Regions from separate parts of the Arthrobacter sp. efr-133-R2A-63 genome, predicted to be linked through region 1. Evidence: riboswitches for the same ligand, from Rfam matches in the RefSeq annotation. Region 1 holds a riboswitch; each other region holds the start of a gene.
What was found. Region 1 has a riboswitch for thiamine pyrophosphate ahead of thiO (glycine oxidase ThiO). Riboswitches for the same ligand answer to the same signal wherever they lie in the genome.
Positions count from the first base shown of each region.

Region 2: it holds a riboswitch for thiamine pyrophosphate, as region 1 does, so the genes downstream of both, QRN45_RS14840 (ECF transporter S component) here and thiO (glycine oxidase ThiO) in region 1, are expected to answer to the same signal.
Region 3: it holds a riboswitch for thiamine pyrophosphate, as region 1 does, so the genes downstream of both, thiC (phosphomethylpyrimidine synthase ThiC) here and thiO (glycine oxidase ThiO) in region 1, are expected to answer to the same signal.

Region 1 is NZ_JARVRG010000004.1:140,599-151,018, forward strand. It holds gene QRN45_RS01310 (DEAD/DEAH box helicase) at 1-960, opposite strand, end outside; gene QRN45_RS01315 (RNB domain-containing ribonuclease) at 1,249-2,763, opposite strand; gene thiE (thiamine phosphate synthase) at 2,801-3,490, opposite strand; TPP riboswitch at 3,517-3,636, shown strand; gene thiO (glycine oxidase ThiO) at 3,628-4,932, shown strand; gene thiS (sulfur carrier protein ThiS) at 4,929-5,165, shown strand; gene QRN45_RS01335 (thiazole synthase) at 5,169-5,975, shown strand; gene QRN45_RS01340 (4a-hydroxytetrahydrobiopterin dehydratase) at 6,036-6,368, shown strand; gene QRN45_RS01345 (hypothetical protein) at 6,466-6,768, opposite strand; gene QRN45_RS01350 (DUF3107 domain-containing protein) at 6,806-7,030, opposite strand; gene QRN45_RS01355 (TetR/AcrR family transcriptional regulator) at 7,081-7,737, opposite strand; gene moeB (molybdopterin-synthase adenylyltransferase MoeB) at 7,823-9,034, shown strand; gene QRN45_RS01365 (SDR family NAD(P)-dependent oxidoreductase) at 9,070-10,062, shown strand.
Region 2 is NZ_JARVRG010000026.1:57,578-67,997, forward strand. It holds gene QRN45_RS14800 (Na+/H+ antiporter subunit A) at 1-2,313, shown strand, start outside; gene QRN45_RS14805 (Na(+)/H(+) antiporter subunit C) at 2,310-2,765, shown strand; gene QRN45_RS14810 (Na+/H+ antiporter subunit D) at 2,762-4,351, shown strand; gene QRN45_RS14815 (Na+/H+ antiporter subunit E) at 4,348-4,914, shown strand; gene QRN45_RS14820 (MrpF/PhaF family protein) at 4,911-5,189, shown strand; partial or broken gene mnhG (monovalent cation/H(+) antiporter subunit G) at 5,179-5,559, shown strand; gene QRN45_RS14830 (DUF4235 domain-containing protein) at 5,694-5,954, opposite strand; gene QRN45_RS14835 (NUDIX hydrolase) at 6,006-6,728, opposite strand; TPP riboswitch at 6,923-7,059, shown strand; gene QRN45_RS14840 (ECF transporter S component) at 7,135-7,764, shown strand; gene QRN45_RS14845 (ABC transporter ATP-binding protein) at 7,764-9,386, shown strand; gene QRN45_RS14850 (energy-coupling factor transporter transmembrane component T family protein) at 9,383-10,189, shown strand.
Region 3 is NZ_JARVRG010000013.1:114,157-124,576, forward strand. It holds gene QRN45_RS07090 (glucose-6-phosphate dehydrogenase) at 1-691, opposite strand, end outside; gene ffh (signal recognition particle protein) at 843-2,411, shown strand; gene QRN45_RS07100 (alpha/beta fold hydrolase) at 2,515-3,264, shown strand; gene thiC (phosphomethylpyrimidine synthase ThiC) at 3,271-5,076, opposite strand; TPP riboswitch at 5,072-5,179, opposite strand; gene QRN45_RS07110 (amidohydrolase family protein) at 5,273-6,367, shown strand; gene QRN45_RS07115 (VOC family protein) at 6,446-7,324, shown strand; gene QRN45_RS07120 (hypothetical protein) at 7,395-7,838, shown strand; gene rpsP (30S ribosomal protein S16) at 8,035-8,457, shown strand; gene QRN45_RS07130 (RNA-binding protein) at 8,459-8,701, shown strand; gene rimM (ribosome maturation factor RimM) at 8,828-9,391, shown strand; gene trmD (tRNA (guanosine(37)-N1)-methyltransferase TrmD) at 9,392-10,237, shown strand.

The DNA.
Region 1 (10,420 bases):
CAAGTCGCCGTGAATGGCGGCGGCCGCGAAGCCGCGGTCCACGAGTTCCTCGGCAACCTTGGCCGCGGTGCGCTTGGTCTTGGTGAAGATGATGGTCCGGCCGCGGCCGCGGGCCTGCAGGATGCGGGCGACGACCTCCACCTTGTCCATGCTGTGGGCACGGTAGATGAGCTGCCGGATGTCGCGCTTCGTCAGGCCTTCGTCGTCCGGGTCGGCGGCACGGATGTGCGTGGGCTGTGTCATGTAGCGGCGCGCCATGGCGATGACCGGGCCAGGCATAGTGGCCGAGAAGAGCAGGGTCTGGCGGACGGCGGGTGTGCCGGCAATCAGGGTCTCTACGTCGGGAAGGAAGCCGAGGTCAAGCATCTCGTCTGCTTCGTCGAGAATCACCATGCGAACATTCTTGAGGTTCAGGTGCTTCTGCTTGTACAGGTCGATCAGGCGGCCGGGAGTGCCGACAACAACCTCGACGCCCTTTTGCAGGGCTTCGATCTGGGGCTCGTAAGCGCGGCCGCCGTAGATGGTGGCGATGCGGGCATTGCGTTTCCGTGATGCCGTCTGGAGGTCGTTTGCCACCTGGACGGCGAGTTCGCGGGTAGGAACAATCACCAGGGCCTGGGGCGCACCCGGGACTGCGAGCTTCTCGTGGCCGGCGTCGCCCGGTCCGACGACGCGCTGCAGCGCCGGGATGCCGAAGCCGAGGGTCTTTCCGGTACCGGTCTTGGCTTGGCCGATGATGTCGTGACCGCCCAGGGCGACCGGGAGGGTCATGGCCTGGATGGGGAACGGGTGGGTGATTCCGGCGTCGGCGAGGGATTCGACGATGTCTGCGCGGACGTTGTAGTCGGCGAAGGTCTTTTCCGCGATCTCGTGGGGTGTTTCATCCGAGGAAATGGTTTCCTCGGGTTCGATCGTTTCGGTTCCGTCTGTCAGAACTTCATGGGTGTGCAATTCACTCACAGTGGAGTTTTCCTTATTCATTTGGGCTGCGCTGCGTGCTCAACGGTTGTGGCAGGGCCGTTCCGGAGCACGGATGGGCGCAAGCAAATCCAGTGGAAGCCGATCGCGGGCTATCTAAATACTGGCACTGGGGACCAGCTGGTGTATCTCAAGATCGCGTAGGGGCGGGCTTGTTGATGTCAAAAAATGAACTGAATCAACGACCGGGCATCCATTACTACTTACACAGTCTAGCGTCTGGGGACAATAAACCCCGGATCGCGGTCCCGGGCCCGCGAACGAAGTGCGCTACGGGAGGAGCTCGAAGGTGATTTGGCGGGTGGCAATGTCCGCGTGAAGCAGTTTCACGCGGACCTTCGTTCCGGACTCCATTTCGCCATCGCAACGAGCGGTGACCGCGGGCTCGGCGATCTGCACGACACCGTAGGGGCCGTGCTGGGCTCCGTTCCCGTTGCCGTTTCCGTTGTTGCCGTTGTGGCTGTTCCCGTTGCCGTTTCCGTTGTTTTTGGCGGGCTTCGATCCGGAAATCACCACGGCGTCGAATTCCTGTCCGATGTGGTTGACAAGGAGCGCTGCCTCCACCGTGTCCAGGGCCAGGTGCTCCATTTTCGCGGCCAGCTGGTCGGATGACGCCATGATCTCGGGCAGGCTCGGCAAAGCGTCCCGGGCCCATGCTGGTATCTCGGTTCCATTGCTGAGCGCCTCGCAGATGACCAGGACAAATCGATCGACCAGGCGGCGCAACGGAGCGGTGGTGTGGGCATAGGGTGCCCCGATGGCGGACTGCATCACGCTGTCCGGGACCTCGCCGTCGAAAGGCGTGTAGCCGGCACCACGGAAAAGCAGTCCCGCTGAATGGAGGATGGCCAGTTGCCGGGGGTCCTTGGCATCGAGGCTCCGCAGGTACTCGCCATAGCTGGTCCCTTCGGTCCAAGGTTTGCCAAGCGCCCCGGTTTGCCGTTTGAAATGGAGCAACGAACGCTCATCGGGGGCGGGCATGGTCCGTAGGATTCCCACTTTGCCGTCGAGCATCAGCTGGGCGGCTGCCATCCCGGTCATGAGCGAAATCTGGGCGTTCCAGTCCTCCACCGGCAGCGAGGGAGCTGCGACGATCCTGTAGCCCTCGCCGTCGGGCAGCTGCACGATTTCCTGCTCAGGCATGTTCAGGCTGGCTCCGCCGCGGCGGCGTTCGAGTTCCACCCGCTTGAGTCCGACCTCCTTGAGGAGATGAAGGACGGGATCGGCCGCGCCGGAATCGATCTCCGCCTGCACGCCTTTGTAGTCGAGCTTGGCGCGGCTGCGTACGCTTGCCCGACCCACAGAGACAGTGCGGAACTCCGCTTCGGCGTCGAGTTCGAAGTCCCACACGAACGCGCCGCACGTCTGGCCGGCCAACAGGCTTCCGGCGTGCTCGCTGATGATCTCGGGGTGCAGCGGTATGCGGCCGTCCGGGGCATAGTACGTTTGCCCGCGGTGGCGGGTTTCGGCGTCGAGCGCTCCTCCCGGGGGCACGAAGGAGGGCACATCGGAGATGGCGTAGAGGACCCTGTAACCATCGCCGGACCGGTCGATGAAGAGCGCCTGATCGAGATCCGTGGAAGAGGCCGGGTCGATCGTGATGAACGGAACGTCCGTGAGGTCCTGCACCGGCAGGGTGTGTCCGGAAACCGCCGCTTCGGCGTCGCGCAGCGCTTCAGCGGGATAGCCTGCAGGCAGCTCGAGTTCAGTCCGAAGCGCCGCCAGTGCTTCCGCGAGCTGGTTCGACGTTTCACTGACATTCGGGGCTATCCGCTGATGTGACACGAAAGTCAGGGTAACTCCAAAATCTTTCGGCGTCTCGCTAGGCCGCAGCAGCGTCAAGGGCGGCCAGGAGTGCCTGGGCTGCCGCCGTCGGATCCTCCGCCTCGGTGATGGCGCGGACCACTACGATGCGGCTTGCACCGGCCTCCACTACCTCTTCGACGTTGCCCAGATCGATGCCCCCGATCGCGAACCAGGGGAGCACCACACCGCCGACTGTCTCAGCGTCTGCCTGCTTCACGGCGTTGGCGGCGTACTTCACCAGATCGAGCCCGACGGCGGAGCGTCCCGGCTTGGTAGGGGTGGCCCACACCGGCCCGACGCAGAAGTAGTCGAGGCCGCTGCGGCCGGGGGACGCGGCGATGGCCGCGTCGATCTGTTCCGGCGTGTGCGTGGAGAGGCCGATGATGGTGGGGTCGTGGAGCAGCTTCCGGGCCGAGCGCAGCGGAATGTCCTTTTGGCCGATATGGAACACCGGTGCGCCGGAGAGGGAGGCTATGTCCGCCCGGTCGTTGACTGCCCAGAGACGGCCGTGACGGTGCGCCACGGATTGCAGGATTTGCAGGAGTTCCAGTTCCTCGGCGGCTTCAATCGTCTTGTCACGCAGCTGGATGATGTCCACGCCGCCCTCGAATGCGGCATCGACAAATTGCTCAAAATCACCCTGTTGCTTGCGGGCGTCGGTGCAGAGGTACAGGCGGGCGGTGGTGTGGACATCGTGCTGGGTCATGGAAACAGAGTAGTTCCTCTAAACTGGGCTGGTACCGCGGGAGCCGCGGCGGCGGTCACAATCGCCGCGCGGCTGAGAGGGCTTCAGCGCCGACCGCTTGACCTGATCCGGCTAGTACCGGCGTAGGGAAGGACTCCATGGAAGAAGCAAACACCCGGAACGGGCCCCTCCACGCGGATGTCGCGGTGATCGGGGGCGGTGTCATTGGCCTCGGCATCGCGGGGGAAGCCCGCAGATCCGGCCGTTCGGTTGCCCTCATCGATCCCGCACCGGCCAGCGGCGCTACGTTCGCGGCAGCGGGAATGCTGGCGCCCGTCAGCGAATTGCACTACCAGGAAGAGGACCTCCTGGAGCTCATGCTCGAATCATCGGCGTTGTGGCCGGGCTTCGAACGCAATGTGACCGGCTCAAGCGCCGGGCGCGGCACGGGTTACCGCACGACGCCGACCCTCGCCGTCGGTGCGGACGCCGCGGACCGCCGGGCGCTCGCCGACCTTCGGGACGTCCAGCTCGCCCATGGCTTGGTGGTGGAATCCGTTCCGTTGCGCGAGGCGCGGGAGCGCGAGCCGCTCTTGAGCCCGCAGATTTCCTGTGCTTTCGATATCCCGGGCGATCACCAAGTGGATCCGCGCCGGCTCTCGGCCGCGATTCTCGCCGCCTTGGCAAACCACCAGCCCGGCGATTCGAGCTGGATCGCGGGGGCAGAGGACGGGTTTGCGGTCCACGACACTGCGGCGGGCCTCCTGTGGGAGGACGGGCGCGTCGTCGGGACGGTGCTCGGCTCGGGCGCCAATGTTCTCGCCACGGAAACAGTAGTAGCCAACGGACTTGATGCTGCCCGCTTGAACGGCCTGCCGGATGGATTGTCGCTGCCATTGCGTCCCGTGTACGGCGACATACTGCGGCTGCGCGTCCCGGAGCATCTGCAGCCCCTTGTCACCGCCACCGTCCGTGGGATGGTGCGCGGAGTGCCCGTGTATATCGTTCCGCGCGACGACGGGACCGTGGTGATCGGCGCAACGCAACGCGAAGACGGTTTGTCGGCGTCCGGGGGAGGAGCCAACCCTGTGTCAGCAGGCGGCGTGTATCAATTGCTCCGCGACGCCCAGGTACTGGTTCCGGCTGTCGCCGAACTGGAGCTCCTCGAAGCGACCGCCCGTGCCCGCCCTGGCACACCGGACAACGCACCGCTGTTGGGCCGTGTCGAAGGTCGCGAAGGAACCGTGCCCGGCCTCATCGTGGCCAGCGGCTTTTTCCGGCACGGCGTGCTCCTCACCCCTGCAGCGGCGAAAATCTGCGTCGGACTCATGGATGGCACCGTCGATCCGCGGTGGAACAAATTCCGCCCGGACCGCTTCTCCCGCCCGCTGTCTGCAGCAAGGGCATCCACAGGCGGCCCGTCGGCCGACACCCCACATCCCCTTCCGAAGGACCACGCATGAACATCAAATTGAACGGCGCAGACCACACACTGAGCGACGGCGCGTCCGTGACCACACTCGTCAGCCACATCACCGGACGGGTTGTGGACCCCAGCGGCCAGGCGGCCGACGGACGCAAGATCGGCGTCGCCGTCGCACGCAATTCCGAAGTGGTGCCGCGCAGCCAGTGGGCTGCCACCGCGCTCGCAGAGGGCGACGAACTCGAAATCGTGACCGCAGTACAGGGAGGCTGAACCATGACCACAGCAAGCACTCACGCAGGAAGCACCCGAACCGACGCCCTGGTAATCGATGGTGTTGAGTTCGGCTCGCGCCTCATCATGGGAACCGGCGGAGCCCCGAGCCTGGACGGCCTGGGAGCAGCCCTGTTGGCCTCCGGCACCGAACTCACCACCGTTGCCATGCGGAGGTACTCACCGACGGAGACAGGTTCCCTGTTCCAGTTGCTCGTGGACCACGGCATCCGTGTCCTGCCCAACACTGCCGGCTGCTTTACCGCCAAGGACGCTGTCATGACAGCCGAACTTGCCCGGGAGGCCTTGGAAACGGATTGGGTCAAGCTGGAGGTCATCGCCGACGAGCAGACGCTCCTGCCCGATGCCGTGGAGTTGGTGGATGCAACGGAGAAGCTGGTGGACCGCGGCTTCAAGGTCTTCGCCTACACCAACGACGACCCCGTGCTGGCGCTTCGGCTGGAAAACCTCGGAGCAACGGCGGTGATGCCGTTGGGCGCGCCTATCGGTACCGGCTTGGGCATCCTGAATCCCCACAACATCGAGCTCATCGTGTCCCGGGCTTCCGTGCCGGTAGTGCTCGACGCCGGCATCGGCACTGCGTCCGACGCCGCACTGGCCATGGAGCTCGGTTGCGACGCCGTGCTGCTGGCCACCGCAGTGACTCGCGCGCAGAACCCGGTGCAGATGGGCGAGGCCTTCAAACACGCGGTCATCGCCGGTAGGCTGGCGAAGCAGGCGGGCCGCATCCCGCGCCGGGAACACGCGCTGGCGTCATCGGCCATGGAAGGCCGGGCAGAGTTTCTCTAGCGGGTTTTTGCCGGCCGTCGGCGGATTCGTGTGAATCCCCTGTCAGCGAAGGAGCCCCCCATGGCCGGCAAGGATGACATCCTCACCAAGTCCGCGATCGACGACGCCTTGGCGGATCTGCCGGACTGGCGGTACCGCCTGGGCAGCCTCGTCACGGTCTATAAATGCCCGACGTCGGCGGCGGCACTCGAGCTGATTGCCGCCGTCGGGCAGATCGCCGAGCAACAGAACCACCACCCGGACCTGGACTGGAGGTACAACCGGGTGTCGATCCGCTACACCTCCCACGACGCCGGGAGCGAAGTAACCCAACGCGATGTCCGGGCAGCCATGAACGTCAGCCGGGCAGCCAAGGAAGCCGGGGCAGTGGCGCGACCCGAAGCTCTGCCGTGAGCCGGTTTGTCCGCGACACGCAAACAGAACGGCGACGCCCGGATACAGGAGTCGCCGCTCTGTTTGAAGTGTCGCCGGCCCGTGCGAGCAGCCCCAGCTAGAGCCGCAGGGCCGCGGTCAGCTGGGCAGTATCGTGCCGGGCCCGGTGGTGGCCCAGGAAGTACGAGGCCACCGCGGCCGCCACGGTACCCAGAACGATGGGCAGGACCCAAGGGATCCACGTCACGCCAGGCTGGTAGCCAAAGCCAAGTTGGATGAAGATCATCCAACTCAGCATGGCGACGGCCACCGAAACGCCGGCGGGCAGGGTGATTCCGTACGTGCCCCGGCGTTTGTCAGTTCCCCAGACAATGAAGCCCGAGGCGATGGTGGCTAGCGCCACGATGACAAGTGAGAGCATGCGGACTCCTGGCTCGCTGGTGTTCTGGTGTAAAAGCTTAGAGCGCGCCGAAGCCGACCCGGCGTACTTCCTCGGCACCGATCTCAACGTATCCGAGGACGTTGCCGGGAACGATGACCTGACGGCCCTTTTCATCGGTCAGGCGCAGGTCCGTGCCGTTGGCAATGGCCTCGCTCACGATCTTGGCAACAGCCTCGGCGTCGAGAGCGGACTCAAGCGCGATCTCACGGCCAACATTCTGAATGCCGATCTTTACTTCCACAGCGGGGCCTCCCAGCCAATCAAAAAATTACTCAGTCCTCTATTTGTAGTCTAGGACTCTTTCGGGAAGCGACTGATTCCGCGCCAAGCTAAACGGTAGATCAGGTCGCTGGCAACATCGAGGTCCAAATCGCCGTCGGTCTCGAGCCAATACCGGGCACTGACCTGCGCCATTCCAGCCAGGCCCCGGCCCAGCAGCTGGGCCTCCAGCGGGGGCAGCTTGGTGTCTTCGGCGATGACCTTGGCGACGGCGTCGGCAAAAGTGCGGTTGAACGTCTCCAAACGCGAACTGACGTCCGGGTCATTGATGAGGTCGGATTCGAAGACGAGCCGGTGCGCTTGGTCATCGCCTGCGATGAAACGGTAGTAGGCGCGCATGACTGCCTGGACGCGTTCCTTGTTGTCCGACGTCGAATTCAGCGCCGTAAGCATCTGGTCCGTGAGCGTGGCCAGGTGGCTGTCGAGGAGTGCCATGTAGAGCTCCCGCTTGGACGGGAAGTGTTGGTAGAGCACCGGTTTGCTGACATGGGCTGTCTCGGCGATTTCGTCCATCGCTGCACCATGGAACCCGTTGGCAACGAAGACTTCCAAGGCGGCGTTCAAGAGCTGGGCCCTGCGCTCATCGCGTGGCAGCCTGGCCGAACGCGGCGAACCGGTCCGATCCTGCCTGACCTGTGCCTCCTGTTTGATACGTGCACTCTCAGCCACTTGTCTGCCGCCTTTCCTTTGCAGTTATGACCACAATACTGCGCAGTAATATGACCGGGCGGCAGCGGCAGGCATACTTTGGAGTATGGCCACTATTTTTGCTGCCCAAACGTTGCCGCCCTCTCCTTCTTCGACACTGCCGCCCCTCGTGGAACCGGCGGCGGAACTGACCACCGAAGAGGTGGAACGGTATTCGCGCCACCTCATTATTCCCGAAATCGGTGCGGCCGGTCAGCGTCGGCTCAAGAATGCAAAAGTCCTGGTGATAGGTGCAGGCGGACTGGGCTCTCCGGCTTTGCTGTACCTCGCCGCCGCCGGCGTGGGGACGCTCGGAATCGTGGACGACGACGACGTCGACCTCAGCAACCTGCAACGCCAGATCATTCACGGCGTAGGAGATGTGGGACGGCCGAAGATCGAATCGGCACGGGACGCGATCAAGGAGCTCAATCCACTCGTCAACGTGCAACTGCACAACGTCCGCCTGGACTCCTCCAATGCCTTGGAGATTTTCTCCGGCTACGACCTCATCCTGGACGGGGCGGACAACTTCGCCACCCGGTACCTTGTCAACGATGCCGCGGCGATTCTCGGCAAACCGTACGTCTGGGGATCGATTTTCCGCTTCGACGGCCAGGTCAGCGTGTTCTGGGAGAAGCACGGGCCCAGCTATCGCGATCTCTACCCCGAGGCCCCTCCTGCCGGCTCGGTCCCGTCCTGCGGCGAGGGCGGCGTGTTCGGCATGCTGTGCGCTGCTGTCGGCTCGCTCATGGTGACTGAGGCAGTCAAGCTGATCACCGGCGTCGGGCGCTCCATGCTGGGACGGGTGGCGCTCTTTGACGCCCTCGGCGGCAGCTGGCGCGAAATCAAGGTTTCGAAAGACCCGGAGGCCGAACCGATCACCGAATTGACCGATTACGAAGCGTTCTGCGGCATCATCCCGGCACCTGCGGGGGACTCGGTTCCGACGGTCACGGCCACCGAACTTTCCGGGATGCTCGAGGCCCGCGCGGCAGGGGAACGCGACTTCGAACTGGTGGATGTCCGCGAGATCGGTGAACACGAGATCGTGAGCATCGACGGTTCGGTGCTCATCCCGCAGGGACGGATCCTGGCGGGGGAGGCCTGGACGGAACTGCCGCAGGACAAAGAGATCGTGTTCCACTGCAAGGGCGGCACCCGTTCCGCGGCGGTGCTCGCGGCTGCACAGCGCGCCGGCTACACGCGCGTCAGCCACCTCGACGGCGGGATCCTCGCTTGGGTGCACGACGTCGAGCCCGGCAAACCCGTTTACTGAACCGACAAGCGCAGGTGAACATGAAAGGTCCCGATATGAGCGAGGAATCCATGACCACACCGCAACACCCCATCGGATCGGGTTTCGGCCACGGCTCCACGGCATCGGACGTTGTGGCGGGAGTGGACCTTCACGGCAAGACCGCAATTGTGACGGGCGGTTATTCCGGGCTCGGCCTGGAAACGGTGCGGGCCTTGTCCTCCGCCGGGGCCAAGGTCACGGTTCCGGCCCGGCGTCCTGAACATGCCAAGGAAGTCCTCGCCGCTGCCGGCCTTGCACCGGAGCAAGTGACGGTGGAAGCCTTGGACCTGGCCGATCAGGACGCAGTGAAGGATTTCGCGTCACGTTTCCTCTCATCCAACGAAACCCTGGACATCCTGGTCAACAACGCGGCCATCATGGCCAGCCCGGAGCAACGCGTGGGTCCGGGTTGGGAATCCCAATTCGCCACCAACCACTTGGGCCACTTCACGCTTCTCAACTCCCTGTGGCCTGCGCTGGCGGCTGCCGGTTCGGCCCGCGTCGTGGCCTTGTCCTCCACCGGGCACAAACTCTCGCCCATCCGTTTCGAGGACATCAATTTCGAGAACGGCTACGACAAATGGAAGGCCTACGGCCAGGCTAAGACGGCCAACGCGTTGTTCGCCGTCGAGCTTGACCGCCTGGGCCGCTCCTCCGGAGTACGGGCCTTCGCGGTCCATCCAGGCGGCATCATGACCGAGCTCCAGCGCTACCTTCCGCGGGAAGAGATGGTCGCGGCGGGATGGATGGACGATGCGGGCAACGTCAGGGAGGGCTTCAAGACTCCGGAGCAGGGCGCAGCCACGTCCACGTGGGCAGCCACCTCGCCGGCACTGGCAGGCATGGGCGGGGTGTACTGCGAAGACTGCGACATCGCCAAGCCCACGGACCCTGCCTCGCCGCTCGCGCGGTACCAAGGAGTGGATGCACACGCTGTGGATCCGGAAGCCGCAACAAGGCTGTGGGCCGTGTCCGCAGAAATGACGGGAGTCAACGCGTTCGCGTAGGGCCGGGGGGCTCGCGAAGCAGCGCCTAAGGACATGCTCATTCTTGGTGATTGCAGCCGGACATATTCCTGTTATGTCCAGTGCTGGTGATCAGGGGAGGGCATGCTCTGCGCTGGGCAAATCAGCACGGTGATTCGCGAGCCAGCGCCTAGGGACATGCTCATTCTTGGTGATTGCAGCCGGACATATTCCTGTTATGTCCAGTGCTGGTGATCAGGGGAGGGCATGCTCTGCGCTGGGCAAATCAGCACGGTGATTCGCGAGCCAGCGCCTCAGAGGGACATGCTCATTCGTGGTCGTTGCAGCCGGACATATTCCTGTTATGTCCAGTGCTGGTGATCGGGGGAGGGCATGCTCT
Region 2 (10,420 bases), on a different contig from region 1:
GTCAAGGCCGGCATCTACATCGTGGCCCGCCTGGCGCCGGGGTTCAGCGAAAGCCCCTACTGGTTGCCGCTGGTGCTTGGGCTCGGCCTGGCGACGATGCTGGTGGGCGGCTACCGGGCGCTCCGGCAGACCGACATCAAGCTCATCCTTGCGTACGGCACAGTCAGCCAGCTCGGGTTCCTCATGATGGTGGTGGGCCTCGGCCGGCCCGACGCCGCACTCGCCGGTCTCGCGCTTCTGCTGGCGCACGGGCTCTTCAAGGCTTCCTTGTTCCTGGTGGTGGGCATCATCGACCACCAATCCGGCACACGCGATATCCGCAAACTCTCGGGCGTCTACAAGTCCTCCAGGGCGCTCGCCATCGTGGCGGGGATCGCCGCCGCATCCATGGCCGGCATACCTCCGCTGGCAGGTTTCGTGGCCAAGGAATCCGTGTTGGAAACGTTCGTCCATTACGGCACGGGTCACTCCGGCGCGGGCGCTGCGCCGGAACCGTGGGGGCTGGTCCTGCTCGGCGGCTTGGTGCTGGGGTCCATCCTCACGTTCGCCTACAGCGCCCGCTTCATGTGGGGTGCATTCGCCACCAAGCAGGGCGTCGACCGGACGCCCTTCAAGGCCGTCCAGCCATCGTTCCTCGCGGCGCCCGCCATCCTGAGTTTCCTCACCATCGTGTACGGCCTGTGGCCGGATCCCGTTGACGGGTGGATCCAGCCGTACGCCGCGCTTTTTGCAGCGCCCGACGCCGGAACCGGCGCTCCCAGCGCCAACCACCTCGCGCTGTGGCACGGCCTGACTCCCGCCTTGGGGCTGACCGCCCTGACGTTCGCGGCCGGCGTCGTCATGTTCCATGCCCGCAACCTCGTCTCCCGGGCGCAAAGCCGAGTCCCGGACTGGGTGGACGGCGATCGCGCCTACCAGCGCACCGTCGGGGCCCTGGACGACGTCGCCGTATGGGTCACCGGCCGCACGCAGCGCGGTTCCCTCTACTTCTACTTGGCGGTCATCCTCACCGTGGCTTTCGCCGTCCCGCTCACGGCGCTCATCGTGGCCAACAAGCCGCTCCCGGGCGGTGTGTTCTTGATCGACCCGAATTCTCCGCTCCAGCTCATTGCCGCGGCAGGAATCGTCGTTGGCGCGCTGGCCGCGGTTCGTGCCAACAAGCGCTTCCTCGCTGTGCTGATGGTCTCCGTCACCGGTTACGGCATAGCCCTGATGTTCGCATTGCAGGGAGCCCCCGACCTCGCCCTGACGCAGATGCTGGTGGAGACCATCATCCTGGTGGCCTTCGTGCTGGCGATGCGCAGCCTCCCTCCGGAACTCCGGGACCGCACTGGCGGCAAATACCGGGTAGTACGCGTCATCATCGGCGTGGCCTTCGCGGTCACCATGATCTTCGTAGCGATCTACGCCATGGGTGCCCGCATTGCCGAGCCTGTGTCCCTCTCCTTCCCGCGGTTGGCCTACGAAGGCGGCGGCGGACTCAACGTGGTCAACGTGACGCTGGTGGACATCCGGGCATGGGACACCTTCGGTGAGATCTCGGTGCTGGCAGTCGCCGCTACCGGCGTCGCGAGCCTGATCTTTGTCCGCAGCAGGGGAGAGCGCCTCGACAAAGCCGCCACGATCCCCGAGGGAACCGTGGGAAGGCGCGCCGCGGCCGGAGGCAGTTCGCGCGACGACGCCTCGCTGGCGCTCGTGCGCAAGTTCGCGGGCTCCCTGACGGACCCTTGGCTCGTGGCCGGCCGAACCCTTGCACCCGAACGGCGTTCCATCATCTTCGAAGTGGTCACGCGGCTGATTTTCCACTCGATGATCGTTTTCTCCGTGTACCTCCTGTTGGCGGGACACAATCTTCCCGGAGGCGGCTTCGCCGGCGGACTCACTGCCGGACTCGCCCTGACGATCCGATACCTGGCCGGCGGACGGTTCGAGCTGCGGGAAGCCGCGCCGATCAGCGCAGGCATGCTCTTGGGAACCGGCCTCGCGACGGCGGCCACCGCGGGATTCGTCCCGCTGCTTCTGGGCGGCCAGGTGTTCCAAAGCGCCATCATCGAGTTCTGGCTACCGCTGTTCGGCGACATCAAGTTCGTGACCTCCACGATCTTCGACATCGGCGTGTACTTGGTGGTTATAGGCCTGGCCCTGGACGTGCTGCGCAGTTTGGGAGCCGAGATCGACGAACACTTCGAAGAGACCTCCAGCGCAGACGCAGACGCAGGGGATCAAGGGGGCATCGGATCCGCCGCCCCCGTCGCGTCGCCGGCAACCACTGGCGAGTCCGCAGCCACCGCGCCCGGAAAGGGAATCCCATGAGCGTCAATTTGACCTTGTTGATCGTCATGGGAGTGCTCTACGCCTGTGGGATCTATCTGATCCTGGAACGCAGCCTGACCCGTGTTCTCCTGGGGCTCATGCTCCTGGCCAACGCCACCAACCTGCTCATCCTCGCGACGGGTGGCTATGCCGGACTTGCCCCGCTGTTCAGCAAATCGACGGATCCGCGCGACTACAACGATCCCCTGCCGCAAGCCTTGATTCTCACGTCGATCGTGATTTCCTTCGCGGTGACGGCATTCATGCTCGGCATCATCTACCGGACATGGGCGTTGGCACGGCAAGACGACATCCAGGACGACGCCGAAGACCGGCGCGTCGCGAAGACACCCAGCTTTGACGCCGAGGACGACTCGGTGGTTCCCGAGGAAACATCCGAGTTCCCGGTCACGGCAGTCACCGAAGCAGCCAAGGAAGGAGGCCCCCTGTGAACATCGCCAGCCTGGCGCCGCTCGCCGTCGTACTTCCCATCCTCGGTGCCGCACTCACGTTCGCCTTGAACAGGAACCCGCTGGCCCAACGGGTGGTCAGCATCGGTTTGTTGTCCCTTACCTTGCTCCTGGAATGCTTGCTCCTTGCCTCGGTATGGACCACGGGCACCGCATCCGTCACCCTGGGTGGCTGGCAACCGCCCTTTGGCGTGGTGATGGTGGTGGACCAGTTCTCTTCGCTCATGTTGGTGGTCTCGTCCGTCATCAGCCTCGCGGTGCTGATTTACGCCACCGGCCAGGGCATGGCCGACGGCGACCGCGAGGCACCGGTGTCGATCTTCCACCCGACCTACCTGATCCTGGTGGCCGGTGTCTCCAACGCCTTCCTCACGGGTGACCTCTTCAACCTGTACGTGGGCTTCGAGATCCTGTTGACGGCGAGCTACGTGCTCATGACGTTGGGGGGCACCGGTCCGCGCATCCGCGCAGGGGTCACGTACGTGGTGGTTTCCGTCGTGTCCTCGGTGTTGTTCCTGATCGCCATTGCGATGATCTACGGAGCCACTGGAACCATCACGATGGCGGATCTCGCGATCAAGCTGGCCGGACTGGATCCGGGCACCAGGAACCTGCTCCACGTCATGCTGCTCGTGGCCTTCGGGATCAAGGCCGCCGTTTTCCCGCTGTCCTTCTGGTTGCCTGACTCGTATCCGACCGCGCCGGCACCGGTCACCGCCGTGTTCGCTGGCCTGCTCACCAAGGTAGGCGTGTATGCCATGGTCCGGACGGAAACCCTGCTCTTCCCTGGTGACACCTTGAATACCCCGTTGATGGTGGTAGCGCTCCTGACCATGCTGGTGGGCATCCTCGGCGCCATAGCCCAGAGCGACATCAAACGATTACTCTCCTTCACCCTGGTCAGCCACATCGGCTACATGGTGTTTGGGCTTGCCATGTCTTCCGTTGCCGGGCTTGCGGCAGCTGTCTTCTACGTGGCCCACCACATCACGGTCCAAACGAGCCTGTTCCTGGTCACGGGTTTGATCGAACGCCGGGGCGGCAGCTCATCCATGGACAGGCTGGGCGGGCTTGCCAAGCTCTCTCCGCTCCTGGCGCTGCTGTTCTTCATTCCAGCGATGAACCTCGCGGGAATTCCACCCTTCTCCGGGTTCCTGGGGAAGCTTGGACTCCTGCAGGCAGGGATCGCCCTGGGGACACCCTTGTCCATGACTTTGGTGGTGGGGGGAGTGGTCACGAGCCTCTTGACCTTGTTGGCGATCGCCCGCGTCTGGAACCGCGCATTCTGGCGGAAGCCCGAGGACGCTGAGTACCCGGCCCCCGTCCTGAAAGACTCTGCGGCCGTCGGGCTGCTTCCACGGACCATGGTGGGGCCGACCGCCGCGCTGGTGGTCTTTGGCGTGGCCCTGACCGTCTTTGCGGGTCCGCTCTTCCAATTGGCCGGAAACTCTGCGACCCAGATGCTGGACCGTACGGCGTACATCCATTCCGTGCTCGGCGGGAATGCGAAAGTTCCGGACATCGCTGGACCGGATACGTCGATCCCAGCGCAGGGAGGTGGAAAGTGAGCCGCAAGCGGATCTCGTTCCGCACCGAGTTGCCCCTGCTGGTCTGGCTGGTGGTCGTCTGGGGTGCGCTCTGGCGGGACTTCAGCCCCGGCAATCTGGTGTTCGGTGCGCTGATCGCCGTGGTGGTAGCCAGGGTCTTCTACTTGCCCCCTGTGGAGCTCAGCGGGCGTTTCAACGTGCTGCGGGCCATTCCTTTCGTCGTGGTGTTCCTCGGTAAAGTGGTGGCCGCGAGCTTCCAGGTCATGTACCTGGCGGTCTTCCGGGGTCCTTCGGTAACCAACGCGGTGGTTGCTGTTCCCCTGCGCAGCCGTTCCGACCTTATGGTGACGGCCACAGGGCATGTGATTTCGCTGATTCCGGGTTCCTTGGTGGTGGAGGTGGATCGCTCGACGTCCACGCTCTACATCCATGGGCTCAATGTGCGCAACGTTGTGGACACCGCCAAACTGCGCAAGGAAGTCCAGGACACCGAAGCCTCGCTGATCCGGATCATGGGTACCCGGGCCGAAATGGACGCACTCCAGGCCGAAGGCCGGCCTGCAACGAGGGGAGCCGGCTCATGAAGGACATCGTGCTGATCGTCACGGCGGTGATTCTTAGCCTCGCGGCGGCGGGCGCAATCTACAGGATCGCCGTCGGGCCTTCGCTGCTGGACCGGGTGCTCGCCTCGGACGTGCTGCTCGCCATATTGGGCGCAGCGCTGGCCATCGACATGGCCGTCAACAGGCACCTCAACAACCTTGTGCTCCTCGTCGCCCTGACGCTGATCGGGTTCGTTGGCTCGGTGACGGTGGCCCGCTTCGTGGCCGACCGAAGGGGACAAGTCAATGACTCCTAATGCCACCGGAGTTGACGCAGTGATCGATGTGGTCACGGCAGTGCTGCTGATTGTTGGTGCGCTGATGTCATTCGGCGCGGCAATCGGCCTGTTGCGGTTCCCGGACCTGATGAGCCGCATGCACGCAGCCACCAAGCCCCAAGTGCTCGGGTTGTTCCTTGTCTTGGCGGCCATCGGGCTTCAGATGCGCGAATGGTGGGTGTGGCCGATCCTGGCCGTCGCCTGGATCTTCCAACTGCTGACCGTGCCCGTGTCCGCACACATGGTGGGCCGCGCAGGCTACCGGACCAAACACCTCCACCCCGAGCTGCTGAGCATAGACGAACTCGAGGCTGTGGTGGTGCGGGCAGCCGGTCAACGGGCAGCGGAGAAAGCCCAGGAAGCGGCTTCGGAAATGCGCCCCACCGGGAGCACGCGCGACGACGGGAGGAGTGCCCGGGAGAGCGGCAACGCCCGCGACGCCCGGGATAGCGGGAGCGCGGGCGCTAACGACGGGCCGTCCGCTTAGACGACGTCCTGTGTCTTTTCGAAGTGCGAGATGGCGCGCTTCGTACCCCGCCCCGCTACAACCTGGATGACGGCGCTCACAGCGGCGGAAATCAGGGCGAAGGTCAGGGCGGAACGCAGGCTCGCTTCCATGTCGTCGTTGCCCTTGGGTGGCTTGTTGCCTGTGGTTTTTTCCCACAGGGCGTTGACGAGCTTGGTGCCGGCAAAGCCTGCGCCGATGCTTACTCCGGTACCGAGCAGTTTGAAGAAGAAGTTCATTCCGGGACTCCTTGCGGGAGGAAACAGGACCGTCCCCAGCCTAACCCCACTTCAGGGCAGTTCCGGAGCATCGGATGGCGGCTGGTGCCTCAGCCGGAAGAACTCCTGCAGGGCCCCCGGCTTTGGACGCACGGGAACGATGTCCCGGCTCTCCCCCAGCACCGCTTCCATCGTGCCGAGGGCGAGGAGCTCATCCAGCAGCGCCAAGGTGGGCGGCATGAGCTTGAGCGTTCCGGCGGCTTCGGCATCAAGGATTGCGCGGACCGGCATCCACAGGGAGGATGACGCTTCCGTGGTCTGGTGCCTTGGCTCGGCACCGGAAACCGGGCAGGCAAGGTAGAAGTAGGTGTCGAAGCGCTTGGGCTGGTCTGCCGGGGTGACCCAGTTGGCCCACGGACGGAGGGTGGCGGCGTCGAGCTTCACCCCGGCCTCTTCGAAAACCTCGCGCTGTGCGGCCGCCAGTACGCGGCCGGCGTTGAAGCGGGCGGAAGAGGGCTCGACGGCGATGCTGCTCCGGTGCCACGCGGCAGCGTGCCGCTCCACGACGTCGTCCGCGAAGTCCCAGCCGGAGCTGTCCGATTGGTCCACCCGCCCGCCGGGGAAAACGACCATTCCCGCGGCAAAGTCCATCGTGGTCACCCGGTGCTGGACGAACACTTCCAAAGCGCGCGCCGCATCTTGAAAGCCCTCCGGAACCGCGGCGTCGCGGACCAGGATCACGCTCGCGGCGAGTCTCGGTTCGGCCGTGCTGTTCGCTTCGTCAATCCCTGCCAAGACCGCTCCTTTGCCTGCGCTTCTGCGTCACATTCTGCTGGATCATTCTCCCAGTTTCCGCGGCAGCCCGCGTCATTCCGGGCAGGACTGCGCCCAACCCGCGAGTGATCCAGCAGAATCCGCCGATTCGCGTTCCGGCACAGCGCCCGCAACCCCGTCAAGGTGTAAACTGAACCACGCCCAAAAGGGCGGATTGATAACGACAGGGGAGCGCCGCCGTCGGGCTCGCAGCAATGCGGCACGGAGGACGGGCGCTGAGAGTGCGGACAGCCGCAGACCCTCGAACCTGATCCGGCTAGTACCGGCGCAAGGGAGTCGAGTTCTCATAGTGTCCGGAACCGGCGCGGCGGAAGCCGCCCGCAGGAAACCGGAAACACTTTCCCCTCCTGTTCCTCAGGAGGACAAAATGACTGGTATTTCTGCAAAGCGGGGCCTCACCAAGCCTGCCTACAATTGGCGCGTCGTGGACATTGTCGTGGCGGCGCTGATCTCCATCGCCGGTGGCGTGATCTTCTGGGCATGGGACCAGATGGCTCTGGTTGCCACGCCTATGTCCGCCGGCTACCCGCCCCTGAGCGGCCTGATCGCCGGCGGGTGGATGATTCCGGCAGTCTTGGGCATGCTCATCGTGCGCAAGCCCGGTGCTGCGATTTTCTGCGAGACGGTGGCTGCCACCAGTGAGCTCATCATGGGTTCGCAGTACGGCACCACGGTGCTGATCTCGGGCCTGCTCCAGGGCCTCGGCGCGGAACTCATCTTCCTGGCCTTCATGTACAAGAAGTTCAACCTGCCGGTGTCACTGCTGGCCGGTGCCGGCGCGGGCCTGTTCTGCGGCCTCAACGATTCCTTCCTGCCGTGGGGCTGGAACATCGCCTACGAACCCGTCGACAAGCTCGCGTACATCGTGTTCTGCACCATTTCCGGTGCCGTTATTGCCGGAGCTTTGTCCTGGGTTGCGACACGCGGCCTGGCCAAGACGGGTGTCCTGAGCGCGTTCGCGTCCCGCAAGGCCGCTTCGGAGCCCGTCTTTTCCTGATGCCCAGTCCTGATTCCGGCACCCCTGCTGCGGTGCGACCCGCCGCCATTTCCGCCCAAGGCTGGGGCTGGCGGCACGCCGGCCGCACCACGCAGGCCATCCATGCCCTCGACCTGGACATCCGCCCGGGCGAGCGCGTGCTCCTGCTCGGCCCCTCGGGCGCGGGCAAGTCGACGCTCCTGCATGCACTGGCCGGTGTGCTGGGCGAGGAAGGGGACGACGCCGACGAGACCGGCTCGTTGCTGGTGGACGGCGTGTCGCCGAAGGCCCAGCGGGGCCGTGCCGGACTCATGCAGCAGGACCCGGAAACCCAGGTGGTGCTTTCCCGGTTGGGCGACGACGTCGCGTTCGGTGCCGAGAACCTCTGCGTGCCGCGGGAAGAGATCTGGAAGCGCGTCGGTGAAGCGCTCGACGACGTCGGGCTGCGGAATAGCGCGAGCGGCAACTTTGCGCTCGACCACCCGACGTCGGCCCTCTCCGGCGGGCAGAAACAGCGCCTTGCGCTGGCCGGCATCCTGGCGATGCGGCCGGGATTGATCCTGCTGGACGAGCCGACCGCCAACCTGGACCCCGCCGGCGTGCTGGAGGTCCGTGACGCCGTGGGCCGCTGCCTCGACAAGACCGGCGCCACGTTGGTGGTGGTGGAGCACCGGGTCTCCGTCTGGAAAGACCTCGTGGACCGGATCGTGGTGCTCCAGCCTGGCAGTTCTTCCTCTGCGGGGGGCTCGACGCCGGCGGTTCTCCTGGACGGCGATCCCGAGACGGTGCTGGTTCAGGCAAGGGACATGCTCATTGCTGCGGGCGTCTGGGTGCCCGGGTACGTCCCGGCCACCCGGCCACGTTCGGGTACAGCGGCCGGCTCGGGGGCCGGCTTCGAGGCGGGGAGCTCCGGGGCGTCGGGAGGGGAGTTGCTCCTCGCCACCCGGGAGCTCGCAGTGTCCCGTGAACGGTCGCGGCGCCGGGGTTTCACGACGATCCCGCCGCTTCCCGTGCAGTCCGGTCTCGACGCCGAGGTGCTCGCCGGGCAGGCACTGACCATCACGGGCCCCAACGGCGCCGGAAAATCCACCTTCGCCTTGACCCTCGCGGGGCTGCTGGCGCCGGTGTCCGGCGCGGTGACTGCCGCCGTCGGGCTCAGCGACGGCGCCGGCACGGACCCGTTCAAGTGGAAGGCCCAGCAGTTGATCTCGCGCATCGGGACGGTCTTCCAGGAGCCGGAGCACCAGTTTGTCACCGGCCGCGTGCTCGACGAGCTCATGTTCGGCCCCAAGCACCTTGGCCACGGCGAGGAGCGGGTGGACGAATTGCTGGAGCGTCTGCGCCTTCGGCATCTGGTGGACGCCAATCCGTACACGCTCTCCGGGGGCGAAAAGCGCCGGCTGTCCGTGGCCACGGTGCTCGCCGCGCACCCCCGGGTCCTGGTGCTGGACGAGCCCACCTTTGGCCAGGACGCGAACACGTGGGCTGAGCTTGCCTCGTTCCTGTCCGAACTGCTCGATGCAGGAACCTCCGTTGTGTCGGTGACTCACGATCGGGAATTCAGCTCCGTCCTGGGTGGCACCGAGATGCGGCTCGAGCCTGCGCTCCGGGGCGGGGCCCGGCAGGAAGCAGGTGCGGCATGAGGGAAGCCTTGACACTGCGCGGCAACAATGCCCTCCTGACACGCGCCAATCCGTTGGCCAAGTTCGTGTCGGTCTTCCTGATCACCCTGGTGCTGGCGTTGTCCATCGACCTGGTGTCGGCTTCGACGGCGCTCTTGGGCGAACTGGCGTTGTTCCCGCTCGCGGGCCTTACCGTGCGTTTGCTCTGGCAGCGCGGCTGGCCGTTGATCATCGCGGCGATACTGGGCGGCTGGAGCACAGCGATCCTGTCGGCTGGCAGCGGCAGGACACTGCTCGACGTCGGGATCTGGTCAATCAGCGAAGGCTCGCTCCAGCTGGGAGTCGGCTTCATGCTGCGCGGCCTTGCCATAGCGCTTCCGGCCATCCTCCTGATGAGTTGCACCGACCCCACCGATCTTGCCGATGCGCTGGCACAGAAGGCGAAACTGCCGCACCGTTTTGTCCTGGGTACCTTGGCCGCGCTGCGGCTCGTGGGGCTCATGGCGGAGGAGTGGCAGACCATCGGCATGGCCCGGCGCGCGCGGGGTGTCGGCTCGCACGGAAGCCCGCCGCAACGGGTCAAGGCCATGCTCGGCCAAAGCTTCGGGCTGCTGGTCCAGGCGATCCGTCGGGCGTCCCGCTTGGCCGTGACCATGGAGGCGCGGGGCTTCGGCGGGGGACAGCGGACCTGGGCCCGTGAATCAAGCTACAGCCGCCTGGACGTCTGGGTTCTGGCCGGCGGGGTGGTCATCGCAGCCGCAGCCGTGCTCGCGGCCCAATGGGCAGGGACGTGGCACTTCGTCTGGCTGAAGCAACCCAACTAGCTCGCATTTGTTGTCGTTTTGGCGCCTCATAACGACAACAACTGTTAGTCAGTTGGGTGCGCCAGATCCAATCCAGGCGGGCGTCGTCGTCGATGGCTGCCGCCAGCCTGATCGGGTCCGGAAAGGGACGGCCCGCTTCGGGGGTTCACTCGAGAGAGGCTTTCGCGGCGGGCGCGAACCTGTCAACCCCCGGCGCTTTCGGTGCCCGGAATCCGGCGGGGAATTTTGTTG
Region 3 (10,420 bases), on a different contig from region 1:
TCATATCCTTGAGGGCGCCTGCTCCGTCGTAGTAGCGAGCACGCCCTTCGAGGGCGAGGTCTTCGTCGAAGACGATCTCCACCTTCTCGATGTGTTCCCGGTTCCACACCGGCTCCAGGAACCTGTTGGCGAAGCGCAGGCCGAGGATGTTGAACACAGTGGCCTTGCCCAGGAAGTGGTCAACGCGGTGGATGTGGTCTTCCGGGACCAAGGCGGAGAGGGTCTTGTTGAGTTCCCGGGCGGATTCCGAACTGGATCCGAAGGGTTTCTCCATCACCAGGCTTGTTCCCGCGGGAAGCTCTTGGGCGGTGAGGACCTCACAGGCCTTCTGGCTGATGTGCGGTGGCAACGCGAAATAGACGGCGATTGGCGCTTCGAGCCCGGCCAGGAGCGTCGCGAGCTGGCCGTCCGCCGTGACATCCACTTGATGGTATTCGGTATTTTTCTCCAGGGCGGCGATTGCCTTCTTGCCTGCGGCACTTGCACCCTCGGCGGCATCTTCGAAGGCTCCGCCCACGCGTTTGGTCCACTGTTGGGACGTCCACGGGTCGGAACCGGCTCCGACAAGCTTCAGGCCGTCCGCGAGTCCGCTGGCCACGAGCCGGGCAAGGCCCGGTAACAGCAATCGGCCCGTCAGATCTCCGGAGGCGCCTAGGATGAGCAACGTATTTACTGTTGTTTTGCTGGTCACTGTGCCAGCATGCCATCTTGCGGGCGCGTCTTGGTACCCTAGATAGTCGAGTCCCTCAGTTGAGTCAGATTTGTTTGGGGCAGGAATCGTCAAGATATTGGTGCGTCGGAACGGCCGCCATTCGTAGACCATTGAAAGAAGTGCACGGCGCGTGTTCAATTCACTCTCTGACCGGTTGACAGCAACCTTCAAGAATCTCCGTGGCAAGGGCCGCCTCACCGAGGCCGACGTCGATGCCACCGTCCGGGAGATCCGGCGTGCCCTCTTGGACGCCGACGTTGCCGTGCCCGTAGTCCGCGAGTTCACAGCCCGCATCCGCGAACGCGCCCTGGGCGCGGAGGTGTCCGCTGCGCTGAACCCGAGCCAGCAGATCGTGAAGATCGTCAACGAGGAACTCCAGGAGATCCTCGGCGGCGAGACCCGTCGTATCCGCTTGGCGAAGACCGGGCCCACCATCATCATGCTCGCCGGCTTGCAGGGTGCTGGTAAGACCACCCTCGCCGGCAAGCTTGCCAAGTGGCTCAAGGCCCAAGGCCACAGCCCCGTACTCGTTGCTGCCGATCTCCAGCGTCCCAACGCCGTGACGCAGCTCCAGATCGTCGGTGAACGCGCCGGCGTTCCTGTCTTCGCGCCGCACCCCGGGACCACCTCGGATCTGGACGTTCCCACCGGCGATCCGGTCGCCGTCGCACGCGCCGGCGTCGACGAAGCCCGCCAGAAGCTGCACGACGTCGTGATCGTCGACACCGCGGGACGCCTCGGCGTCGACGCGGAAATGATGGACCAGGCGCGCCGCATCCGCCAGGCGATCATCCCGAACGAAGTGCTGTTCGTGATCGACTCCATGATCGGCCAGGACGCCGTCAACACGGCGGTTGCCTTCGATGAGGGCGTCAACTTCACGGGTGTCGTGCTGTCGAAGCTCGACGGCGACGCCCGCGGCGGTGCCGCTCTCTCGGTCGCGTCCGTCACCGGAAAGCCGGTCATGTTCGCGTCCACCGGCGAAGGCCTGGACGACTTCGAACTGTTCCACCCGGACCGCATGGCTTCCCGCATCCTCGATATGGGTGACGTTCTTACCCTGATCGAGCAGGCCGAGAAGAACTGGGACAAGGACGAGGCTGCCCGGATGGCGAAGAAGTTCGCCGACCAGGAAGACTTCACGCTGGACGACTTCCTCGCCCAGATGCAGCAGATCCGCAACATGGGCTCCATGAAGAAAATGCTCATGATGATGCCGGGTGCGCAGAACATCCGCCAGCAGCTGGAGCAGTTCGATGAGCGGGAAATCGATCGCGTGGAGGCCATTGTCCGCTCCATGACCCCGCACGAGCGCTTGGCTCCGAAGATCATCAACGGTTCCCGCCGCGCCCGCATCGCCCGTGGTTCCGGTGTGCACGTCTCCGAGGTCAACGGCCTCCTGGAGCGTTTCGCCCAGGCCCAGAAGATGATGAAGAAGCTGGCCCAGGGCGGCGGCATGCCAGGGATGCCCGGCATACCCGGCCTCGGTGGCGGTTCCCGCAAGGCGAGCAAGAACGCGCCCAAGAAGAAGGCCCGTTCCGGAAACCCCGCCAAGGCTGCCCAGGAACTGCGCGACGCCGAGAACAAGCGGGCGAAGGCCGTTCGCACCGGCGCGGCATTCGGTCAGCCTTCCGGCGACTTCGACCCCTCGCAGCTCAACCTGCCCAAGGGCTTCGACAAGTTCCTCGGCGGCAAGTAGCCGTCCCACCCAACTGACTGGCAATACATGTCGTTTTGAGGGCTCGGAACGACAACAAATGCCAGTTAGTTGGGTTGTCGGCCCCGTGCCATAGGCTGGGGGAATGCAAAAGCAGCGCGTTGTGTTCGTCCATGGAGCAGGCACATTCGGCGCTGCCGCGTGGCCGAAACAACACGGCATGGCGCTGCAGTACGATGCGCTCTTCCTGAAACGCCACGGCTTCGATGCGCAGGCCGAGCCTTTGGAATCCGACGTTGCCGCCGATGTGGACATCATCCTCGAGTGCCTTGGAGCGCGGGAGGCCGCGTCAGCCCCCGGGCCGGCGCGTGGCGGCCACGTCGTGGCGCATTCCCAGGGCGCGATTTCCGCGATGTTGGCCGCAGTGGAACGGCCGGACCTGGTCCGGTCGCTCGTGCTCGTGGAACCGGCTTGTCTCTCATTGACGGCCGAATTGCCGGCCACCGCGGCTTACCGGGCACTCATGGAGCCGTTGTTCCGGGTCCGGCACGAACTCAGCGATGACGATTACCAGCGCGAATTCGTCCGCCGCGCGTTTTCCTCGGAGGCGGCGGTTCTCAGCACCCCCGAGGCCCGGCGTACCGCCCGGCGGCTGCGGCTCCAGGCAGCGCCGTGGGAAGCGCCCCTGCACATCGTGCCGGGAGTCCCCACGCTTGTCCTGACCGGTGGTTGGGAGCCCCTGTACGAAGAGATCGCCGGCTACTTGCAGGAAACCGGCGCCCTCCACCGCGTTGCGGCTGGAGGACACCGGCCTCATGATTCAGTTGAAGGAGACCGGATGATCCGGTCCTTCATCGCGGATGTCAGCCGCGCCGGATCAGCGCAGGCTTCCTGACGTCACTCAACGTTTTCCTGCGGGAACCTCGAGCTCGGGCAAGTAGACCTTGCCGCCGGATGCCAGGAATTCCTCGCTCTTTTCCCGCATACCGCTGTACATCTCCGCGATGGCCGCCTGGGAATCCGCCGAGCCGTATTCGTCGCGGATGTCCTGGCTGATGCGCATGGAGCAGAATTTCGGTCCGCACATGGAGCAGAAATGCGCCGTCTTGGCCGGTTCCGCCGGGAGAGTCTCGTCGTGGAACGATTCGGCCGTGACCGGATCCAATGACAGCGCAAACTGGTCACGCCAGCGGAACTCGAAGCGGGCCTTGGACAGGGCATCGTCGCGTTCATGGGCGCCGGGGTGTCCCTTCGCAAGGTCAGCGGCGTGGGCGGCGATTTTGTACGTGATCACGCCGGTCTTGACGTCGTCCTTGTTCGGCAGGCCCAGGTGTTCCTTCGGGGTGACGTAGCAGAGCATCGCGGTTCCGTAGCGTGCGATCTCCGTGGCGCCGATGGCCGAGGTGATGTGGTCGTAGCCCGGGGCAACGTCGGTCACGAGCGGGCCGAGGGTGTAGAACGGTGCGCCGTCGCACAACTCCTGCTGCCGCTCGACGTTCTCGCGGACGAGGTGGAACGGGATGTGGCCGGGGCCTTCCACCATGACCTGCACGTCGTACTTCCACGCCCGCTTCGTGAGCTCTGCGAGCGTGTCAAGCTCGGCGAACTGCGCGGCGTCGTTGGCGTCCGCCGTCGCTCCCGGACGCAAGCCGTCGCCGAGCGAGAACGCGACATCGTAGTTGGCAAAGATTTCGCAGAGTTCGTCGAAATGCGTGTAGAGGAAGTTTTCCTCGTGGTGCGCCAGGCACCAGCCCGCCATGATGGAACCGCCGCGGGAAACGATGCCAGTCACGCGGTTTGCCGTCAGCGGCACGTAGCGCAGCAACACGCCGGCGTGGATGGTCATGTAGTCGACGCCCTGCTCGCACTGTTCAATGACGGTGTCGCGGAAGATCTCCCAGGTGAGCTTGTTGGCTTCACCATTGACCTTCTCAAGGGCCTGGTAAATCGGCACGGTGCCGATCGGCACGGGGGAGTTGCGGATGATCCATTCGCGGGTGGTGTGGATGTCGTCGCCCGTGGACAGGTCCATGACGGTGTCGGCGCCCCATTGGGTGGCCCACTGCAACTTGTCCACTTCTTCGGCGATGGAGCTGGTGACGGCCGAGTTGCCGATGTTGGCGTTGATCTTCACCAGGAACGCCTTGCCGATGATCATCGGTTCGGATTCGGGGTGGTTGATGTTGTTGGGGATGATGGCGCGGCCGGCGGCGACTTCACTGCGGACCAGTTCCACATCGCAGTTCTCGCGAAGCGCGACGAACTGCATTTCGGGCGTGACGATGCCCTGTTTGGCGTAGTGCATCTGCGTGACGGTCTTGCCCTCGACGGCGCGGCGGGGCACCGGCTGTGCGCCCTTCCACTCCGCCGAGGCGGCGCCGCGGCGCACGGCCGACTTGCCGTCGTCGAGCAGGTTCCGTTCGCGGCCGCTGTAGGCCTCGGTGTCGCCGCGGGCTTCGATCCACTCGCTGCGGAACGGCTCGAGGCCAACCACGGGATCACTTCCCGGCCCCGCGGTGCGGTACACCTGGAAAGGGGCGTTGGCCTCGCCGTTGGGGGATGGCTCCAGGGCGATTTCCGTGACTGGAACCCGGATTCCAGTCTCAGTGTCTTCCAGGAACACGAGGGAATGCGACTTGAGGGACTGGGTCACTTCTTGAGCCGATTCGTTTTGGGTAGGGCTCAGCTGTGTTTCTTTGGTGCTCAAAGGATTACTCACTTCCTTCGCCGGCATTACCCGGACAGGTTCAACGGTCGCAGGCTGCGTCAGCCCGATCTCAGCCCTTGCAAGGGCCCCCGTGTGGTCGTAGACGAAGCTACCACAGCCGGGAGTCCTTGAGACAGATGTGACCGAGGACAGACGTCACTGCCCCGGCGACGGCGCCTGAGTCTAGGGTGGATTCATGGCGGAAATCATCGAATTCAGCGGCACCGTCCTCAGCGGGCCGGACGAGGATGTGCGCGGCCTCTGGTCGGTCGACGGACGGCTGACCTTTGTCCGACCCCTCGCGAAGCCGGACGTCGTGCTGGACGGATGGGTGCTGCCCGGCTTGGTCGACGCGCATTGCCATGTTGGCTTGGGCAAGGGCGGAGCCGTCGACGAGGAGACTGCCCGCTTGCAGGCGACTGCGGACCGGAATGCCGGGACTCTCTTGATCCGCGACGCCGGTTCCGCGAGCGACACGCGCTGGCTGCAGCGCCGGACGGACATGCCGAGGATCATCCGGGCAGGCAGGCACATCGCGAGGCATCGGCGGTACCTTCCCGGCCTGGCCGAGGAAGTCGAGCCGGAGGATCTGGTGGAGGCGGTGCGCAAGCAGGCACGGTCCGGAGACGGCTGGGTCAAGATCGTCGGGGACTGGATCGACCGCTCCGCCGGGGATCTCGGGCCGTCCTTTCCGGCGGCCATCGTCAAGGACGCCGTCGCGGCGGCGCACGACGAGGGGGCCCGGGTGACCGCCCATTGCTTCGCCGAAGGGACGATCGACGACATGCTCGACGCCGGCATTGACTGCATCGAGCACGCGACTGGTCTCCTCCCGCACCATATTCCCCGGCTGCTGGACCAAGGCGTACCGATCGTCCCCACCCTCATCAACATTGCGACGTTCCCGGACATCGCGAAGCAGGCGGAAGCTAAGTTCCCCCGTTACGCCGCCCACATGATCGCGCTCTGGGAGCGTCGGCATGAGCGCGTCCTCGAGGCGTTCGACGCCGGAGTGCGGGTATATGCCGGAACCGACGCCGGCAGCGTTATCAAGCACGGCCGGATCGGCGAGGAGATCCTGGAACTGCACCAGGCGGGCCTGCCGCCGGCCGCCGCGCTCGACGCGGCCTGCTGGTCCGCCCGCGAGTGGCTGGGTGCCGACGGCATCAGCGAAGGCGCCAGTGCCGACGTCGTGCTCTACGCAAACGATCCCCGCGCGTCCCTTGAGGCGGTGCTGAAGCCGCAATGCACCGTGTTGCGGGGACACCTTTCCGGAAGTGCCGGGCATTAGGAATAAATTGAAGCTTCAAGTAATTTAGATGTATAGAGGTTGCCGAAGGGCGGCGCCGCAAAAAGCCGGGAGTTACACATGACCATCACCTCCAGCCAGGATCTCCTTCCTGCCGAACTCGCCATGGGCACCGTCATGCTCAAAGTGGGGGACATGAAGCTCATGGGCGACTACTACCAACGGGCGCTCGGCCTGGACATCGTCGCCGAGCAAGACGGCGGACTCTACTTCGGCCGGCTCGGCAAGCCGTTGGTGCACCTCGCTCCCGCCTCCGGGCTCCAGATCCCGGGCCGCGGAGAGGCCGGACTCTTCCACACGGCTCTGCTCTTCGCGGACCAGTCCTCGCTCGCCGCAACTGTTGCCTCCGCAGCGCAGTACGAGCCCCACGCTTTTGTCGGCAGCGCAGACCACCTGGTCAGCGAGGCCTTCTACTTCACCGACCCCGAGGGCAACGGAATCGAGCTCTACTACGACAAGCCCCGCGAGGGGTGGGAGTGGAACGGCGGTTCGGTCGTCATGGACAGCCTGCCGCTCCCGCCGCAGCGCTACCTCCAGCAGTACCTGAGCGAAACGGCGGTGGCCGGCCAGCATGAGGCGGGCGCCGGCGTCGGGCATGTCCACCTCCAAGTGGGGGACGTCAAGACCGCCCATGACTTCTATGTCGGCACCTTGGGCTTCGAGCAGACGGCCGGCTGGCACGGGCAGGCACTGTTCGTCTCCGCCGGGGGCTACCACCACCACATGGCCATGAACGTCTGGAACAGCCGCGGCGCAGGTCCGCGCAAGGACACGCTCGGTCTCGGCGAGGTGGTCATTGAAGTGCCGTCAGGCGACGACGTCGGCGCGCTCGCCGACCGCCTCAAGGTTGCCGGCATCGCCTCCCACCACACCGGCCAGGAGCTGCGCTTCGAGGACCCGTGGCGCAACCGGCTGCGCGTCGCCGTCCGCTACGCTTGATCCGACGGTGTGGCGCATTTCGGCCGCCGCGCCGCAGCTCCGTCGCCACGAATGAATGAGAGTAGTTTCCATGGGCTTTGCTGAAATCTTTGTTGCCACCCACGATGAAGCACTCAAGAGGGCCGCTGCCCTGGAGAAGGGCAGTGACGTATCCGGCGCCGCGGTCCGGATCCCCGGAATCAGCGATTTCGAAGTAGAACAACTTGGCGACCTCGCTGGCACGGCCGTGCATGCGGCTGGCGCCGACTATGAGCTCGCTTTGGTGGACGTCACCAGTGACGCCTTGCTCGGCGTCCCCGAAGCCATGGTGCGTGCCCTGTCCGAGCTGCTCAGCTACGAGACCGAGGGAGAAGGAAGCATCCTCGACGACGTCGCCGAACGCTGGGCGGGCCAAGAGGACATGCCCTTCGATGCCCAACAGTCCCGGCTGTACGTCCAGCAATTGGCGGCGCTCGCGAGCGACGTCGAAAAGGCCGAACGTGCCGGCCTCTACGTCTGGTCCGCCGAGCAGTAGAGCCGCGTTAAACCCGCCGCACGGACCGCGCGTTCGAAATACTGTCTGCCATCTGGCACAATGGACAGGTACTCGATCTGCGCGGCCCCTCTCTCCGTGTGTGCATCTTGTCCTTTGGAACCCTCAAGTATGGCCCGCCCCACGGGTGCAGAACGACGGGCTCAACCCCGTTTCAGAAACAGGAGTGACCACAAAAGTGGCCGTAAAGATTCGCCTTAAGCGCTTCGGTAAGATGCGCGCACCGTACTACCGCATCGTCGTCATGGACTCCCGCGCCAAGCGCGATGGCCGTGCGATTGAAGAAATCGGCAAGTACCACCCCACCGAAGAGCCCTCGTACATCGAGGTTGTCTCCGAGCGTGCACAGTACTGGCTGTCCGTCGGCGCCCAGCCGACCGAGCAGGTCGCTGCGATCCTCAAGATCACCGGTGACTGGCAGAAGTTCAAGGGCCTCCCGGGCCAGGAAGGCACGCTGAAGACCAAGGTCGCCAAGCCTGCTTTCGTTGCACCGGAGAAGGGTTCCGTCATCATCCCGGAAGCCATCACCAAGAAGGCCAAGCAGTCGGAAGCAACTGAAGCTCCCGCTGACGCTGAAGCAGAGACCACCGAGGCTGAGTAAATTGCTGGCAGAAGCGCTCGAGCACTTGGTCCGCGGGATCGTTGACAGCCCTGAGGACGTCAAGGTCAGTGCCAAGAACAACCGCCGCGGGGAATCCCTCGAGGTGCGTGTTCACCAGGATGACCTCGGACGGGTGATCGGTCGCCAGGGTCGCACCGCACGCGCTTTGCGCACCGTGATTGCGGCACTGGCAGGCGGCGAGCAGGTCAGGGTCGACGTCGTCGACACCGACCGCCGCCGGTAACGCGCTCAGCAATACTTGTCTTAGATCCGGCCCCTTCACCAGATTATGGTGGAGGGGCCGGCTTGTTTTACGAGCAAATCCCCAGTCCTGGTCCACGTCGGCCCAGCGAAGAAACCAGAGGAACACATGCAGCTCCAGGTCGCCCGAATCGGCAAGCCCCACGGAATCCGCGGCGAAGTCACCGTCCAGGTGCTCACTGACGCCCCCGGCGATCGTTTCGTCCCTGGGACCGAATTCGTGGTGGAGCCCGCAAAGGCCGGTCCCTTGACCATCATCAGCGCCCGGTGGAACAAGGACATCCTGTTGCTCGGTTTCGAAGAGATCTCCACGCGCAACCAGGCGGAGGAAATCCGCGGCGCGAAGCTGTTCATCGAGACGGAAGAGCTGGAAGAGGACGACGACGAAGGCTGGTACGAGCATGAGCTCGTCGGCCTTGAGGTGCGGGTCGGCTCGCAGGCCGTAGGCAAAGTGACCGCACTCAACACCATGCCGGTCCAGGACCTGCTGGTCATTGAAGACGCGGACGGCAAGGAAATCCTGGTGCCTTTCGTCGAGGAAATCGTGCCCGAGGTCAACATCGAGGACGGCTACGTGTTGCTCACCCCGCCGCCGGGCCTCTTCGAACTGAATACCGAAGCTTCCGCCGGCGACGCGGAAGAGGACGATGCCGACACCAAGGATGACGCGTAGATGCGCATCGATGTCGTCAGTATCTTTCCCGAGTACCTGGCGCCGCTCGAGCTTTCCCTCATAGGCAAGGCCCGTCAGGATGGGCTCTTGGAGCTCAATGTCCATGACTTGAGGACCTTCACCACGGACAAGCATCGCACGGTGGACGACACTCCGTACGGTGGCGGCGCGGGCATGGTCATGAAGCCCGAGCCCTGGGCCCAGGCCCTGGAATCCATCGCCGACGCGCGAAGTGCCGATGCCGGAACTGCCGCAACTGAGCCGTCATCGGACGTACCGAAGAAAAAGCCGGTCCTGATTGTCCCGTCGCCCGCGGGGGAGCGCTTCAACCAGGCCCTCGCCTATGAGCTTGCCGAGGAAGATCAGCTCGTTTTCGCCTGCGGCCGCTATGAAGGCATTGACGAGCGCGTCATGGAATGGGCGGCAGGGCACTTCACCGTCCGTCCGGTCAGCTTGGGCGACTATGTCCTCAACGGCGGGGAGGTGGCAGTCCTGGCCATGGTCGAGGCCATCGGACGATTGCTTCCGGGTGTCGTCGGCAATCCCGAATCGTTGGTGGAGGAATCCCATTCGGACGGCTTGCTCGAGTACCCCGTCTACACGAAGCCCTCGTCCTGGCGCGCTCGTGACGTGCCTGCCGTCCTTTTGAGCGGCAACCACGGCAGGATTGCCCAGTGGCGACGCCACGAACAATTCCGCCGCACGGCGGAACGCCGCCCGGACCTCCTCGCAGAGTTCGACGCCGGCCGCCTGACGCGCGCGGACCGCACGGCTTTCGGCGAACTCGGGTACGACGTCGTCGACGGCCGGCTGCGACGCCGCCCGGACAGTGAACTCCCGGCCTGAGCCTCCCGCCGTCGGGCAGCCTCATCCGCCAGCCGCCCGCGGGAACCGGGCCACATTCGCGGGATTGGCCGGAACTCCCGCGGTGTGGCAGAATTAACCCTTGTGTCTACTGGGTTCGCACCTGCCACAGGGGGAGCGTCACCAACAGCCTGACAACCCGGAACCGCCAATCAGTGGTGGTAC